2 linked regions of the Endozoicomonas sp. GU-1 genome follow. The protein of the gene in region 1 interacts with the protein of each later gene in a pairwise test. Links are inferred from orthologs where the notes say so. Each region holds a gene or a part of one and is shown in the gene's direction. Other genes may lie near its edges.

Region 1 (7,356 bases):
GCCAAACCATTCCGCTGCGAGAACTGGTTATTCCACCCATATTTCCAGCAAGGGAAAGGTCTTGGCAAGGGAAGCTTGCCCAAGACAAGGAGTGTCGGGGAAGCTTGTCACCCTTGATGTTTTCGATTGAGTCAAGAGTAAAGATTTCAGGCGAGTGGTTTGCGGCAAAAACAGCCTGCTTTTTGGCGCAAATATCGTTGGCCCATACAGAGTCAAAGAAATCTTTTAGTCCTTCAGTGGCAAGTCCACTTCCAGCAAAAAAATCAGCACTGGCTGGTTTTTTGGATATAGCAGAGTAATCCGGCTCAGTGGCTGACCGGTGGGATTCATCTCCAATTTCTGCTGTAAGGACCTGGTTCAGCATCTTGGCAATATCAAGTTATTTATTTTAGACAACGTGGCTCTCGTTAAGGCAATCTATTCTCGGACTCTTAGAGTTTGCACCCTTTTTTGAGTAGATTCTATCCGATATGTGCTGACTAAGCGGAAGAAGAATATCGGAGAAGTACTCCAGTACCGTATAAACATCCTTAACGCCAGAAGTCACTGCAAGACAATACATCGTCACGCGGGAAAGGGTAAGGGGGGGATGGTATAACTCCAAAGAAGAGACTGTGACCAAGACACTCTAAAAACACTCCGTCGTATAATACGACTTTTCAACCAAAAAAGCCCCGAAACAAAAATGCTTCAGGGCCTTTATATAATGGTGCCTAGGGGCGGAATCGAACCACCGACACGCGGATTTTCAATCCGCTGCTCTACCAACTGAGCTACCCAGGCTAAATTTTGGCACACATATTTTTTATCATTTAAGTATGGTGCCTAGGGGCGGAATCGAACCACCGACACGCGGATTTTCAATCCGCTGCTCTACCAACTGAGCTACCCAGGCGCTGTTCAAACAACGAAAACGATGTGCGAGGCGTATTAAACGGATTTCACCCTGGAGAGTCAAGTCATATATAAATTTTTATGGTCAGTCGGTGAGTATGTAAGCCGGGGATCATCAACCCGTCGTTTATTAACCGTATACATTTCTTTAATGATACCGACTTTACTATACGCCATGCAGTTGATCCCAAACTTCCTGGTCTCGCTCGGCAGTCCAGATTCTCGGCCAGTCGATACCAGCAAACTCATCCCAGAGGCGCTGAACATCAAATGGCAAACAGTGCTCAAAAATGGGCCAGCTACCATACCGGGGGGCCAGGCTTTTATGGGATGCGGCAAAGGCTTCGGTTAACGTTCCCCCGTTTTTATAAACGGTCCCTACCTGATCAATCAGGGTCTTGAGGAAAGTGCGACTTTGCTCGATAGCTGCATCTACATGATCCCGACCGTGGACAACTGCACCCCGGCCACCAACCAACGTCTCAGCACCGTAAGCCTTTATCTTGTCCAACGTGGTGGTGGACCAGTCAAAATGGAAAGCATCACCGGTATAAAGTGCAGCCTGGGCCTCAACAAGATCTCCGGCAAACAGAATATTGTGTTGGGGCAGCCAGGCACAGATATCCCCGGCGGTATGACCCCGTCCACAGTATTCCAGCACCAGGCTTCCCCGAAGCCCACCCAGCGGGATTTCCAATCGATCATTAAACACAATATCAGGATGGGTCAGCCCCCGGATTCCTTCGGGTTCCCGGAACAACCTGGGCATTCGACGAAACTCACTGTCCCAGTCCTCCATACCACGCTCTTCAATCAGGAACCGGGTGTTCTCATGGGCAATAATCGATTCGGCTGAGAAGGCGGCGGCACCGAGTACGCGCACTGCATGGTAGTGGGACAAAACCAGATACTTAACAGGCTTTGTTGTATGCCTTCTGAGTTCCCGTAACCAGTCGGACGCCGCCCTTGGTGTTGCCCGAGCCTCAAAAGCAATAAGGAAGTCTTCTGCCTCAATGGCCCCGACATTAGGATCCCCCTCAGCGGTAAAGGCGTAAACACCCTCTGCCAACACTTCAAGCGTCTCTTTTTTGGGATCCAGATCTCTTGATGAGGCAAACACTTTCTTAGCCATCCTGTTAAGCCTTCGATTTCAGAAATGAATTTTCCTGAAAGAATATTAAGTAAATCATTTGGAGATCACTATAGCCAAATAAAATCAACAACAACCATCTATCTGGTAAAAATAACAATGACATTTAATTTTCAAACAATAATTTACAGAATAAAAATACCTCCTATCATTTAACCGGTCAGAAGTTGAAATGTTTGCTTATGAATAATGTGCAGGTTCAGATAAAAATATTACGATTGGAGGCTTGAATATATATGAATAATTTACCCTCTAGTGACTACCCCAGAGTTCCATCCAATACAATCTGGGACAACAGTGATTTACCCCTCCCGCAATCCTCAACACACTCGGCTGATTCCCCAGATTCTGGCACATCAGTAACAAACAATGTCCAACCCTATTTGAAGGGGCTTGCCGATGACGTACAGGAATTTGTTAGAGAATTAACATTACTCGAACGATCAATTAACATTGTCACCTCACCTGCTCTGGTCACAACATCAGAGGCAATCGCTACCAATTTAAGAAATATGGCGGACTCTATAGGGGATACTGGTGAGCCTTATCAAGCAGGGGATATTGGTGAGCTTCATCAAGCTCGACCATTGATCAAAAGCACCGAAGAAGGCATACATGTCTTTTCAAAAAGACCTAAGATTGATGGAATTCTGAGACAATCCCAGATTCCTCATACAACCAGTGAAGCTTTTTTTCACAAGGGACCTGAACAGGCCACGGCAGAGCTCAATGAGCAAATAACAAAAGACACCCAGGGCCTGATTACTGATTTTCTGCAAGCAAAAGACCTGGATAATCCAGACTTGGCGTTTCAACTGGTCACCTGGTTATTGCAACAGGTTTCATGGCAGTCTCCTTTTAGAGTGATGAATGAAAAAGAGAGTTCAGAAATCACATGGGAAAATGCAGCCCACTCAGAAATACAGTGGATGAAAAGTGGAAGTATACAACCCATTAAGCACATTAAAAATAAAGACTATGACTTTGTCGCTGTTCCTGTTGAGGAATCGGGCATGAAAGCGGTGTTTGTTTTACCGCCAGAAGGGGAAACGAATCCCGGTAGTGAAGATCTCAACCAAATTTTGTCAAGTGGACTCACCACTATCCTGGGCAAATCAGGAAGAGAACACGCGGTGCTCACGCTGCCCAAGTTCAAGTTCAATTATCAATTTACAAAAATATGTGAAGAGGCTGAAGCCATGGGTAAACACATAGCAGCATTGGACGTTGATGAAAATGGCGCGACGGTAGCTGCTGCGTCATCTATATTCTCATACGATTTACATATACCTCCTGAAAAACTTCTTCGCTTTAAATTTGACCATCCATTCTACCTGGCAATAATTAACCATAAAAATTCCAACGACCCAAGGGTTATTGGCATGGCTCAGATTAATCATCCCGGAAAGAGCTGATTAACCTTTTTTACTTCTCTGCTGCCACGTTCCCAACTGGCAGTAAGAAGTAAGATAATCAGCAAAGCGCTTATTCAGATAAATGGAAGACTTGAAATTTAGCACTGCCAGGTCTTCACTGTGCCATCACGACCATTTATCACAGATAAGGTATGCCCCCCACATGCACCCGCAAAAACTGCCCAAATATTGATCCAGGTTAATTTTCTGATGCCTGGAAAACTGACTTTCGTCAATTGGACTTTCCAACCCCTGTATTAATGTTCCCCGTTGAAATTTCGAGCCCAACCATTTCCGGGAGTATGGCAAGTGCTGATTGGCAAGGTAACTGGCAACATCTGGGCCACCCGCAAGCAGGATGGTCTCAGTGGCTTCAAATTAATGATCGTTGAGCTGATCAATCCCTGTGAGCAGGAAATCGGCCAGTCACTGGTGGCCGTAGATACCGTTGGTGCCGGCATAGGTGACCTCGTCCTGGTCGCCAGAGGTGGTGCTGCCCGAAAAGCCATACACCCTTGCGAAGGCCCGGTTGACGCAGCGATTGTTGGCATTGTCGACAATATGGAGGTGAGCCGGTGAGCCGCCTGATTACCCGACAAAACCTGCACGACTTCGTTTCTGGCGGTTGCCTCATCCTGGGAAAAGGCATGCTGCTGTCGCCCGGCGCTGCGGATTTGGCGAAGATTCAGGGGATTCAGGTGATTCGTAATCCCGAGAGCAGTGCTGTTGAGGTCTTGCAACAGCGCATTCAGATGCTCCTCGTCGATGAATTCAACATCACCTCCCCGGAACAAATCGAGTCGATTCAACAGGAAGTCATCAGGCACCTGTTCAAGTAATCCTGTTTTTCACATCGTATTCAAGAGATTAATCATGAATCAGATTACCCCGGAAGCACTGGAACAGATCATCCGTAAAGTGGTGGCTGAGCAGCTGACCAAACAGGCCACCGCCGCTGAATTTGACAAACACAGCGACCCTTCCGGTGTTGCCGTGATCAAGGCACCCACCGTCAAGTGCAAACCCTTTGATACCGGCAACCCCGGTGACAAGGTGTTTATCACCGACATCCTTGATCTGGATGAAAGCCCCCGCCTGGGCTGCGGCATGATGGAAATCCACCAGACCACATTTGACTGGACGCTGGAATACGACGAAGTGGATTACATCGTAGAAGGCACGTTGAAAATCATTATCGATGGCCGTGAGGTGGTTGGCCATGCCGGTGATGTGATGTTTATTCCCAAGGGCACAACGATTCAGTTCAGCGCCCCGGACTTCGCCCGCTTCATGTTTGTCGCTTACCCGGCCAACTGGGAAGAGATTGCACGTCAAAAGCAGCAGTAATGAAACATCCATGGCTGATGTTCCGTCAGCCATATCAATACAAGACAAGAGTCGTAAAAATCATGAGTGGCAACTTTCAGGAGCACCGGGATAACGGGCTCGACAAAAAGAGCGCATCATTCAGGAATATGTACCCGGTAAACAGGTGACACTGGCGCACCTGATTGCCCATCCACAGGAAGACCTGGTGATCAAGCTGGGCCTTGATGCGGAAACCATCAGTGCCATCGGCATTATGACCATCACTCCCAGCGAAGCCTCCATGATTGCCGCCGACGTGGCAACCAAAGCGGCCGGTGTGGAAATCGGTTTTCTGGATCGTTTCTCCGGCTGCCTGGTAATTACCGGCGATGTAGGCAGTGTTGAAGCCGGCCTGAATGCCGCCATGGATATGCTCAGGGATAACCTGAAGTTCTCCCCTGCCCGGGTGACCAGATCTTGATGAAAAGATGATGAAAAAGATGATGTTGGTGGGCTCAACCACCGCAGGCAAAACCACGTTAACTCAGGCTCTCTATGGGCAGGAGCTGAAATACAAAAAAACCCAGGCCATGGAGTACAGTGATTACATACTCGATACGCCGGGTGAGTTTATCGAAAACCGCCGTTTTTATGCCGCACTGATGTCATCTTCTGTGGATTATCAGGTCATCGCCGTAGTGCACGATTGTTCAAGAAAACTGAATCAGATCCCTCCGGGCTTTGCCAGTATGTTCAATCGGGAAGTGATTGGTATCATCACCAAGATCGACAGCGAAAAAGCCGATCCTGAGTTTTCACGAAAAGTACTTAAGGCGGCTGGCATCAAAACGATATTCGAAATCAGCGCTTACTCAGGCAGCGGCCTGGAGTCACTGAAAACCTGGCTTGAGCATTGATTTCCCCCATGATCCGTGAGATATACCTACTCGTATAAATAGAAAAGTTTTAAACTTTGATACTATCAGGTTTAAAAAACATAAAAGTACGATGAGGTACTCCCATGTCTGAAAAACCATTCGATTCTGAAAAGCGTGGCCCCACCCGGCGTCGGTTTCTACAACTGGCCGCAGCTTCCGCGCTTATTCCCCTTCTTAATATTCCCAGCCGCCAGGCCCGGGCTGCTGCGCTCCCCGCACTTGATGAGTCCAACCCTACCGCAATAGGGCTTTCCTATAAGAAGACACAGGCAGACGCTAAATCCATAGATGGCTACCAGGAAGGACGAAAATGTGAGAATTGCGCGCTCTATACCCCGGATAACCAGGGTTGCAGGCTTTTTCCAGCAAACTCCGTAGAACCGGAAGGATGGTGTAAAGCCTGGGTGCCAAAACCTGCCTGATGGGTTAGTAAAGAACACCATTAATACTCACACCCTCGTTCCCTCAAAGAAACCCGGGAACGAGGCATTTCTCTGCTATTCTCAACGCATCAAAAATAATCAGAAGTTGTCCTTATGAACCACGATAAAGACAGTGATGCGCTCTGGAATGCTATTCATCAAATAGAGATCAGCGTTAAAAACTCACAGAATGATATAAAAAAACTGTTCCTGCACAGCGTGCGCCATGAAATAGCAATTGAGACACTGAACAAAAAGGTGGATGCCCACCAGCAGGAAAACCGTGAACGCTTCAACAGGATTGAAAATCGGCTTGATAACATTGATAACCGGTTTGACAAAGTTGAAGAGACACTTGCCATTATTGTGAACCACCTCAAGCCATGATCCGTTGTAACCAGGATCTCGCTCCCACGCTTTTGGGTCCTTCACTCCATTGCCCAACAATACCCTACCGATAAGCCTCCCTCAGCGGCGGCTCTATCGGGCTATCAAATGTTTACAGCGCGTTCAGATGATTAATACACCACCGGGCCCGCTTCAGGATGGCATTCCTGTCCGCTGAACCCTTTTTGTCCCACCCTTTATAAACCAGGGCAGTCCGGGGATTGTTCTGCAACATCTCCCGGTGTTTCTCCATAAAATGCCAGTAAAGACTGTTTAAAGGGCAGGCGCTTTCTGTCTCTTTTTCCTTCACCTGGTAAACACAGCCCGGGCAATAGTCACTCATTTTCTGCACATAATTACCACTGCCTGCATAGGGTTTTGATGCCACCATGCCTCCGTCGGCATACTGCGACATGCCCCGGGTATTGGGCAGCTCTACCCACTGAATCGCATCGATATAAATGCCCAGATACCACTGGTCGACCTGATCAGGATCAATACCCGCCAGCAAGCAGAAGTTGCCGGTAATCATCAACCGCTGAATATGATGCGCATAGGCATACTGCAATGACTGAGTAATGGCATGGCGCATACAGTTCATGTGTGTCTGACCGGTCCAGAACCAATCAGGCAGATCGCTGGTCGCTTTCAGGTAGTTCATGGACTCGTAGTCCGGCATATTGCTCCAGTAAACACCCCGGATATATTCACGCCACCCCAGGATCTGACGGACAAAGCCTTCTATTTGCGCCAGTGAAATCGCTTCAGGGTTTTCCCGCCAGGCGCTGATCGCCTTATCAATCACCTGTTTCGGGTGGAGCATTTTGGTATTCAGGGCAAAG
Region 2 (7,304 bases), 2.4 Mb from region 1 along the record:
ATCAGACCCCGTTGCACCACGAGCCATAGCCTCCCGGCGAATCTGCTTTTTCAGTGCAGCCAGCGCTTCATGGGCCTGGCGCTCTGCAATTACGGCGTCTGTCGCCTGATCTTTCAGCTGTTCAAAGCGGGCCAGTGCAGAACCTTCCAGGCTCCATGGGTCCACTTCCGGCAGTTCTTCAATATTGATGGTGGGTTCTTCGTAGCCTTCCTGGCGGGAGATATCCAGCATGGTGGCTTTCACCGCAGAAATCATCAACATCACCGCAATCACCAGCAGCGGCAGACCACCGACAATTGCTGCCGTCTGCAAGGTGGCCAAACCACCCATAAACATCAGCACAGAAGGCATCAGTGACAAAGTGAAAGCCCAGAACAGGCGGTTCCAGCGCATGGGGTCTTCAGTCACATTAGTCTGGACAACTGACGCGAGAATAAAGGAGATGGAGTCAAAGGTAGTCGCAGTGAAGATAATACAGAGCAATGTGAACAATACGATAACCACGTAACTGAACGGCAGCTGTTCAAGCACACTGAATATAGCGGTTGTTGGGCCTTCAGTATTGAGAATACCCACAACATCCAGTTGACCGGAAAGCTGCAGGGACAGACCAAAGTTACCCAGTACGATAAAGTACACCGCACACCCCAGGGAGCCACAGAAAATCGCACCGCCGACCATCTGTTTAATGGTTCGCCCTTTGGAAATACGGGCTACGAACAGTCCCATACTGGGTGCATATACCAACCACCAGGCCCAGTAGAAGATGGTCCAGTCCTGAGGGAAGTGGGTATCTTCAAAGGTGCCATAACCACCGAAAGGTTCTGCCCAGGTGGCCATGACGAAGAAGTTGGACAGCATCCGCCCAATGGAGTCCAGACCCGTCTCCACCATAAACAGCGTAGGCCCCACCACCAGGACAAAAGCCAGCAGACCCAGGGCTCCCCAGAAGTTGATATTGCTCAACAGCTTGATACCACCGTCCATTCCCTTGTACGAGGAATAGGCGAACAGTGCCGTACACACCATCAATACCCCAATCTGGGTGCCATTGGTGGATGGAATACCGGTCAGGTAGGTAATGCCCTCATTGATCAAAGGTGCCGCCAGACCCAGCGTGGTGGCAGCACCACCGAGCAGGCCAAAAATAAACAGCACGTCAATCACCTTGCCCAGAGGTCCTTTACTGCGGGCTTCTCCCAGCACCGGCATCAGGGCAGCTGATACCTTCAGAACCGGGTTTTTGCGCACATGAAAAAAGTAGGCAATAGGAATGGCCGGAATCATGTAAATGCACCAGGCAACAGGCCCCCAGTGGAAGATACCGTAAGTGGCCGCCCAGCGAACCGCCTCTTCACTGCCCGAGGCCAGCTGAAAAGGCGGTGACTGATAATAGTAAGCCCACTCAATACAACCCCAGTAGAGAATACTGGCACCGATACCACCACAGAACAGCATGGCCGCCCAGGAGGTGGTCGAATACTCCGGCTGGTCATTGGCATCCCCCAGCTTGATCTGGCCAATATCGGAAAATACCACGTAGGCCATAAACACCACGGCGGCCAGGCCCAGGCCCAGGTAAAGCACCCCCATTGTGTCCGTCATAAAGGTTTTTGCGATGGCAATCCAGTGAGCGCCCTCATCCGGAAACAGTGCCAGCGGTATAACCACCGAGATCAACAAAATAACCGCACCAAAAAAGGTCGGCTTATCAACAAGCTTAAAATGCTCTTCCATAATCTTTGGTCTTCAATAATGAACAGCCGTTGCAGCTGCGAAAACAATAGTTATCAACTTTAAACAAAAAGGGACGTTAATTTTTTTGGCTACATGTTCATGGTAAACATCCTGCCTGATATGCCATTCAAACCGGTCATTTATGCACCGGAGTTTCCGAAGAGATAATAAGCATAAAGACCTACAAAATCTACGGAAATATCCATTATTGAGCATATTGGATAGTTTCTGACACTCGCCTCCTGTCGGGGAAAGAATCGGTCTATCCCAACAAGAGTACAACTGTTCAGCCTGGTAGTCTGCCTTACCGACAGTAATCTGGAATTATGTAATTATTTTATTATGTTCAGGGAACCCTCCTGTTTTTATTTTGTCCTACCAGATAAACAAGTAACGGTATGACTTATGATTCCTACCACTTCTTCTCTTACATCTTCGTTCATTGCCAGTACTGGCCAGTCGCCAACAGAGCCGAACCAGCCAGAATCTATCTCTGGTGATTCTGTTGAGCTAAAGCTGTCCTCTGATGATGATTTTTATCTTTTATATAGTGACAAGTATCAGCTTATGAAAAAAAACAAACAATTTCTTGCTCAACTGAGGACATTTTTGTTTGATCAAAATATGAGTAATGATGATAAAGTTATGAACTTACAGATGCTTTTTCCTCCAGTCGACCAGAGTGGGGATGATGTAAGTTTTGATCAATTACGTGAGAATATGGATTTACTTTTTCGCAATACTTTCAAGCAAGCTCAACAGCGAGCCATGAATTATGGCCTTAAGCCATAAATAAATTGTGACAAAAGAAATGACCATTGAACGACGGGTTCTATATGATCAGGGAAGTGCTGAAGGCTTTATTGAATATAAGAGCAGCGTCTATCCAGCTGCCGCCCTCTGCAAGAACACGGGAAACGCTATTTCTGACCAAGGGTATTCCGGACACTCAATCAGTGAGCATTCAGGGCCGTCAGCCCCGATAGAAGTCCGTCTCACCCTCAGGGCGATTTTTAAACCGCCGATGAAGCCACATATACTGCTCAGGATGCTTACGAATTTGCTGCTCGACAAACTGGTTAACCTGCAGCGCATCCTGAAAGTCGTCACCGGAAGGAATCCCTTCCAGGGCACAATGCAATTGAACCCGGTAGCCTTTGGCGTCAGCCAGCCGGGTCACCGTCATGGGAATCACTTTCGCCCTGCCCGCTTTGGCAAGGCGTGAGGTACTGGTAATAGTCGCTGCGGGAATACCGAAGAAAGGCACATAGAGTCCATTTTTGATGCCATAGTCCTGGTCAGGAGAGTACCAGACGGTTCTGCCCGACTTTAATGAGCGCAGCATGCCACGAACATCCTTCCTTCTCAGCAACTGGCTGCCGGGATCAAAACGGTGTCTTAAACGACGCTGAACGTATTCAAAGACCGGATTCCCATGCTCTCGATAGGTGGCATCCACGCTGTGGCGCTGGGTAATCAGGCGACCTGCCAGCTCTATGGTAGTGAAATGCATAACCATCAGGAGGGTGCCATCATCAGACTCCAGGTTTTCCAGGCCCTGATAAGAAACGATCTTATCCAACCTGTCGGCAGGCCACCACCAGGCGATGGTAACCTCCATGACACCAATGCCGACTGACTCAAAGTTTTCCTTCAGCAGTGCCTCTCTTTCAGCCTGGCTCAAGTCAGGAAAACACTTCTCCAGATTCACCCGGGCAACATGAACACGGTAACCCGCTACATGGTAAATGATACGTCCAAGCCATCGTCCCAGTTGGAGAAGCCAGCGATAAGGCAATAGCGAAGGAATAACGGTAAGCCCGATCACCAGCCAGGTAAGCCAGTACTTCGGGTGCAGATAGGCCCGGCGAAAGACGTCGTCTGCACGGGCATCAGCCTGCTTGTTAACATCAGGGTTTTGCGACATATAGGTTAATTCAATACTTGTATCTGAACGTTGAGTTCTCTACGCTACATTCTGTTGTATAAAAAGCTGACCATTTAATCTGCTGACTCTTGTCATACAAAGTCGTTATACAAAATCAGAGTTGTACTTTATGACCCTTCAACTGCAAACCGGTACTGCAGCTTTCAAGATGACCGGTGGTATTTATACACTGACTACTCTTGAATTGCATTCTACCAATCCTGCGGATATCACCAATCAGCTGGAGAACATGACGCGCAAGGCACCCAAGTTTTTCCAGCAGACACCTGTCATCATCGCCTTCGACCAACTCAGCCCGGAACAACCACCGATTGATCTTTACCAACTGCGCCATAGCCTGCAACAGTTTGGCCTGATCCTGATTGCTGTTCGCGGCGGCCAGGAAAGCCATAAACAGGACGCCATGATGGCAGGCATTCCCTGGCTCCCGTCACCAAGGCAACGGAACCGGTCAGAAGAAAATTCTGCTGCTCATGTGGAAAGCCATGTTGAAACCAATGTGGTCATCATGCAGAAATCCCACACCGCCAGTCCCGCTGCAGCAGAGAGTGCCAACCAGACGCAAACATCACCAGTCATTCATAAGACCACGCTTATAGAACATCCGATCCGCTCTGGTCAGCAGGTCTATGCCGAGGGCGATCTGGTCATTACCAGCCCGGTCAGTTCCGGTGCAGAACTTCTGGCCGCCGGTAATATACACGTCTATGGTCCATTACGCGGCCGGGCCCTGGCCGGGGTCAATGGTAATACTGACGCCCGTATTTTCTGTCTGCAGTTTGAAGCTGAACTCATTTCCATCAACGGTCAGTATAAAATGCCCTCAGCAGCCAGTAACAGTGATCCCCTTTGGGGCGGTAGTGTTATTGTATCCCTCGAGGCACAAAGCTTGCACATAAAGAAACTTTAAGAAATACTGGACAATAGTTCAGTTCTTGATTTATGACAGGATTTCACCTTGGCTCGTATTATTGTTGTGACTTCTGGAAAAGGTGGTGTTGGAAAAACCACCACCAGTGCTTCCATTGCAACAGGATTGGCTCTTAAAGGTCATCGGACAGTTGTCATTGACTTTGATGTAGGCCTCAGAAACCTGGATCTCCTGATGGGCTGCGAGCGTCGTGTCGTGTACGACTTTGTCAACGTAATTAACGGCGAGGCCGAGCTGCATCAGGCGCTGATCAGAGACAAGCGCACAGAAAACCTGTCCATTCTGCCAGCATCCCAAACCCGGGACAAAGAAGCCCTTACCCATGCAGGGGTCGAAAAAGTCCTGAACCAGCTGGCAAAAGACTTTGAATACATCATCTGTGACTCTCCGGCAGGTATCGAACACGGTGCCCTGATGGCCCTCTACTTTGCCGATGAAGCCATTATTACCACAAACCCTGAAGTGTCGTCCGTCCGGGACTCTGACCGTATCCTGGGTATTTTGCAAAGCAAGTCCCGTCGTGCAGTCGAAAACCTTGAACCCGTCAAAGAGCATCTACTGGTAACCCGCTACAATCCTGAGCGGGTGACGCGGGGCGAAATGCTCAATATTCAGGATGTCGAGGAAATTCTGGCGATACCGCTGATTGGCGTAATTCCCGAGTCCACCTCAGTCTTGAAAGCCTCCAACCAGGGGGTACCCGTCGTATGCAATACCGACAGTGATGCCGGTCAGGCATACAACGATGTGGTAGCGCGCTTCCTTGGGGAAGACATACCACACCGTTTTCTCGAACCCGTCAAAAAAGGGTTCTTACAGCGCATGTTCGGAGGAATAGGATGAGTCTTATGCAGCTATTCCGCTCACGCAAAGAAGATAACAGCGCCGCGATTGCCAAGGAAAGGCTGCAGATCATAGTAGCCCATGAACGAAGCAGCCGAAGTGGGCGTGATTTTCTGCCAGCCATGGAGCGGGATATTCTTCAGGTTATTCAAAAATATATAGAGGTCCAGCAGGAGTGTATTGACATCAAGCTGGACTCTCAGGATGGTTGTTCTATCCTCGAGGTCAATGTACAGCTGCCGAACTAGTGCAGAAAAGTGCTAATACCCGCACACCCAGTTCATCCTGAGCTTGTTAGAGGATGGTGCCACCGTACTTCGACAAACTCAGCACAAACGGTATGGGTATCAACGCCTGGCCACACTTGGAGCTTGACCGAGAATAGATTGCCGTACAGCAGTTGCCACGTAGGGCAGTCTATTCCTGGACAACTTGATCCCCCGTAAAATGAAGTCAAACATATTTTTTGTGAGATCACTACCTATCGCTTCAACCCGGTCAAAAACCCAAAAGCCATTTCCGAGCTAGCCAACCGGCAGTAATGAGCGAACAGTTGACAATACCTTTAGTCACTATTTTTTGGGGCAGATTATGATTGTGATAGTTTTGAGTGCCAAGCCTGCCGAAAAATACAGACATTACATCATCACTGACTTCTGATGCATATCGTTTGGCGAGGGTACAAGCAAGATCAGCAGCTACAACACTGGCATTACAGCGGGCCAGCTCCCCAGGACTGGTTGCAAAAAAAAATCCACCATATACAAGTATGCACGCCAACACCGTTCGATTGTACAGGGTTTTGTAGAATTGATCCTTCAATGCACTGGTAAAACTGCCGTCAGGAGTCTCTTTTGGTAGAAAAAAATTTTGCCTGCACATGGGGCAACGTGTGTTCTTTTCTCGCCATTCGATAATGCATGAACGACCGAAGGCGTGCCCACACTTCAGGGTAGATAATGCATGGTCAGGCTCCTGGGAAAAATCCTCAAAGCAAATGAGGCAAGGGTTTTCAGCAGAGGTTTGAGGGAGCATGCTTATTTCATTCATTTCGGTAAATTCATTCGTATTATTCTTTTTAGACAGAGCAATCAACAACAAGTTCATACAGCCACTTACTTTAGTGGGCTCAGGCAGCATTATCCAATCCTGCTACAGGTCAGTTTCAACAATGAAATAAAACCTAACTTTGTAGTAAGATCACCGCTTACATTGCAAGGTAGCGCCATGAGCAAAGAACACTTTAATCAGGAGCTTATCCAGTTCCTCAATGCTTCTCCGACCCCTTATCATGCAGTAGCCACCATGGTGGCCAAACTACAGAAAGCGGGCTTCCAGCCATTGAGTGAGTCCGAATCCTGGTCTCTCAAAGAGGGCGGAAAATATTACGTAACCCGCAACGGATCATCCATCATTGCCTTTACCATGGGCAAACCTGAGCTGGGTGCCAGAATGGTAGGAGCGCATACCGACTCGCCCTGCCTGAAAGTAAAACCTCAGCCAGAGTTAAATAAGCACAGCTATTTTCAGCTGGGTGTTGAAGTTTATGGTGGCGTCCTGTTAAACCCATGGTTTGACCGTGACCTCTCCCTCGCTGGCCGTGTCCAATACCTCAACGATCAGCAACAGCTTTGCCAGCAACTGATCAATTTTGAGCGTGCAGTCGCCATTATCCCCAGCCTGGCTATTCACCTGGACCGCGAGGCCAATAGTGGCCGTGCCGTCAATCCACAAACCGATATCCCACCGATCCTTTTTCAACTGGCCGATGGCGAAAACGTCGATTTCCGTGAACGGCTGAAACAAGAGCTGATACGTCAAGGGCACAGCGACTGTCAGCAAGTG

Evidence for each region.
Region 2: the proteins of O3276_RS13455 (region 1) and minC interact in binary tests that used the Escherichia coli proteins (3 or more experiments, as listed by UniProt). The link is inferred for Endozoicomonas sp. GU-1 from one-to-one orthologs.

Annotation. Positions count from the first base shown.
Region 1 is NZ_CP114771.1:3,290,395-3,297,750, forward strand. The notes cover bases 2,548-5,403. They hold O3276_RS13455 (EutN/CcmL family microcompartment protein), read left to right. Parts: upstream 2,548-3,768; coding sequence 3,769-4,038; downstream 4,039-5,403. Other genes in these bases: O3276_RS13450 (serpin family protein), read left to right, coding at 2,548-3,459; O3276_RS13460 (hypothetical protein), read left to right, coding at 4,035-4,298; O3276_RS13465 (EutQ-related cupin domain-containing protein), read left to right, coding at 4,333-4,806; O3276_RS13470 (hypothetical protein), read left to right, coding at 4,806-4,955; O3276_RS13475 (BMC domain-containing protein), read left to right, coding at 4,952-5,248. Outside these bases: O3276_RS13430 (DNA cytosine methyltransferase), read right to left, coding at 1-364; O3276_RS13445 (MBL fold metallo-hydrolase), read right to left, coding at 1,061-2,026; more of O3276_RS13450, read left to right, coding at 2,281-2,547; more of O3276_RS13480, read left to right, coding at 5,404-5,684; O3276_RS13485 (high-potential iron-sulfur protein), read left to right, coding at 5,789-6,127; O3276_RS13490 (hypothetical protein), read left to right, coding at 6,242-6,514; O3276_RS13495 (cryptochrome/photolyase family protein), read right to left, coding at 6,627-7,356. UniProt on the Escherichia coli protein: Probably forms vertices in the bacterial microcompartment (BMC) dedicated to ethanolamine degradation. It may be involved in transporting positively charged molecules into and out of the BMC.
Region 2 is NZ_CP114771.1:5,665,723-5,673,026, reverse strand. The notes cover bases 2,891-5,694. They hold minC (septum site-determining protein MinC), read left to right. Parts: upstream 2,891-3,794; coding sequence 3,795-4,595; downstream 4,596-5,694. Other genes in these bases: minE (cell division topological specificity factor MinE), read left to right, coding at 5,456-5,694; minD (septum site-determining protein MinD), read left to right, coding at 4,644-5,459; lpxL (LpxL/LpxP family Kdo(2)-lipid IV(A) lauroyl/palmitoleoyl acyltransferase), read right to left, coding at 2,891-3,664. Also shown: O3276_RS23830 (BCCT family transporter), read right to left, coding at 1-1,737; O3276_RS23825 (hypothetical protein), read left to right, coding at 2,143-2,529; more of lpxL, read right to left, coding at 2,711-2,890; more of minE, read left to right, coding at 5,695-5,707; O3276_RS23800 (RING finger domain-containing protein), read right to left, coding at 5,958-6,599; O3276_RS23795 (M18 family aminopeptidase), read left to right, coding at 6,687-7,304. UniProt on the Escherichia coli protein: Cell division inhibitor that blocks the formation of polar Z ring septums. Rapidly oscillates between the poles of the cell to destabilize FtsZ filaments that have formed before they mature into polar Z rings. Prevents FtsZ polymerization.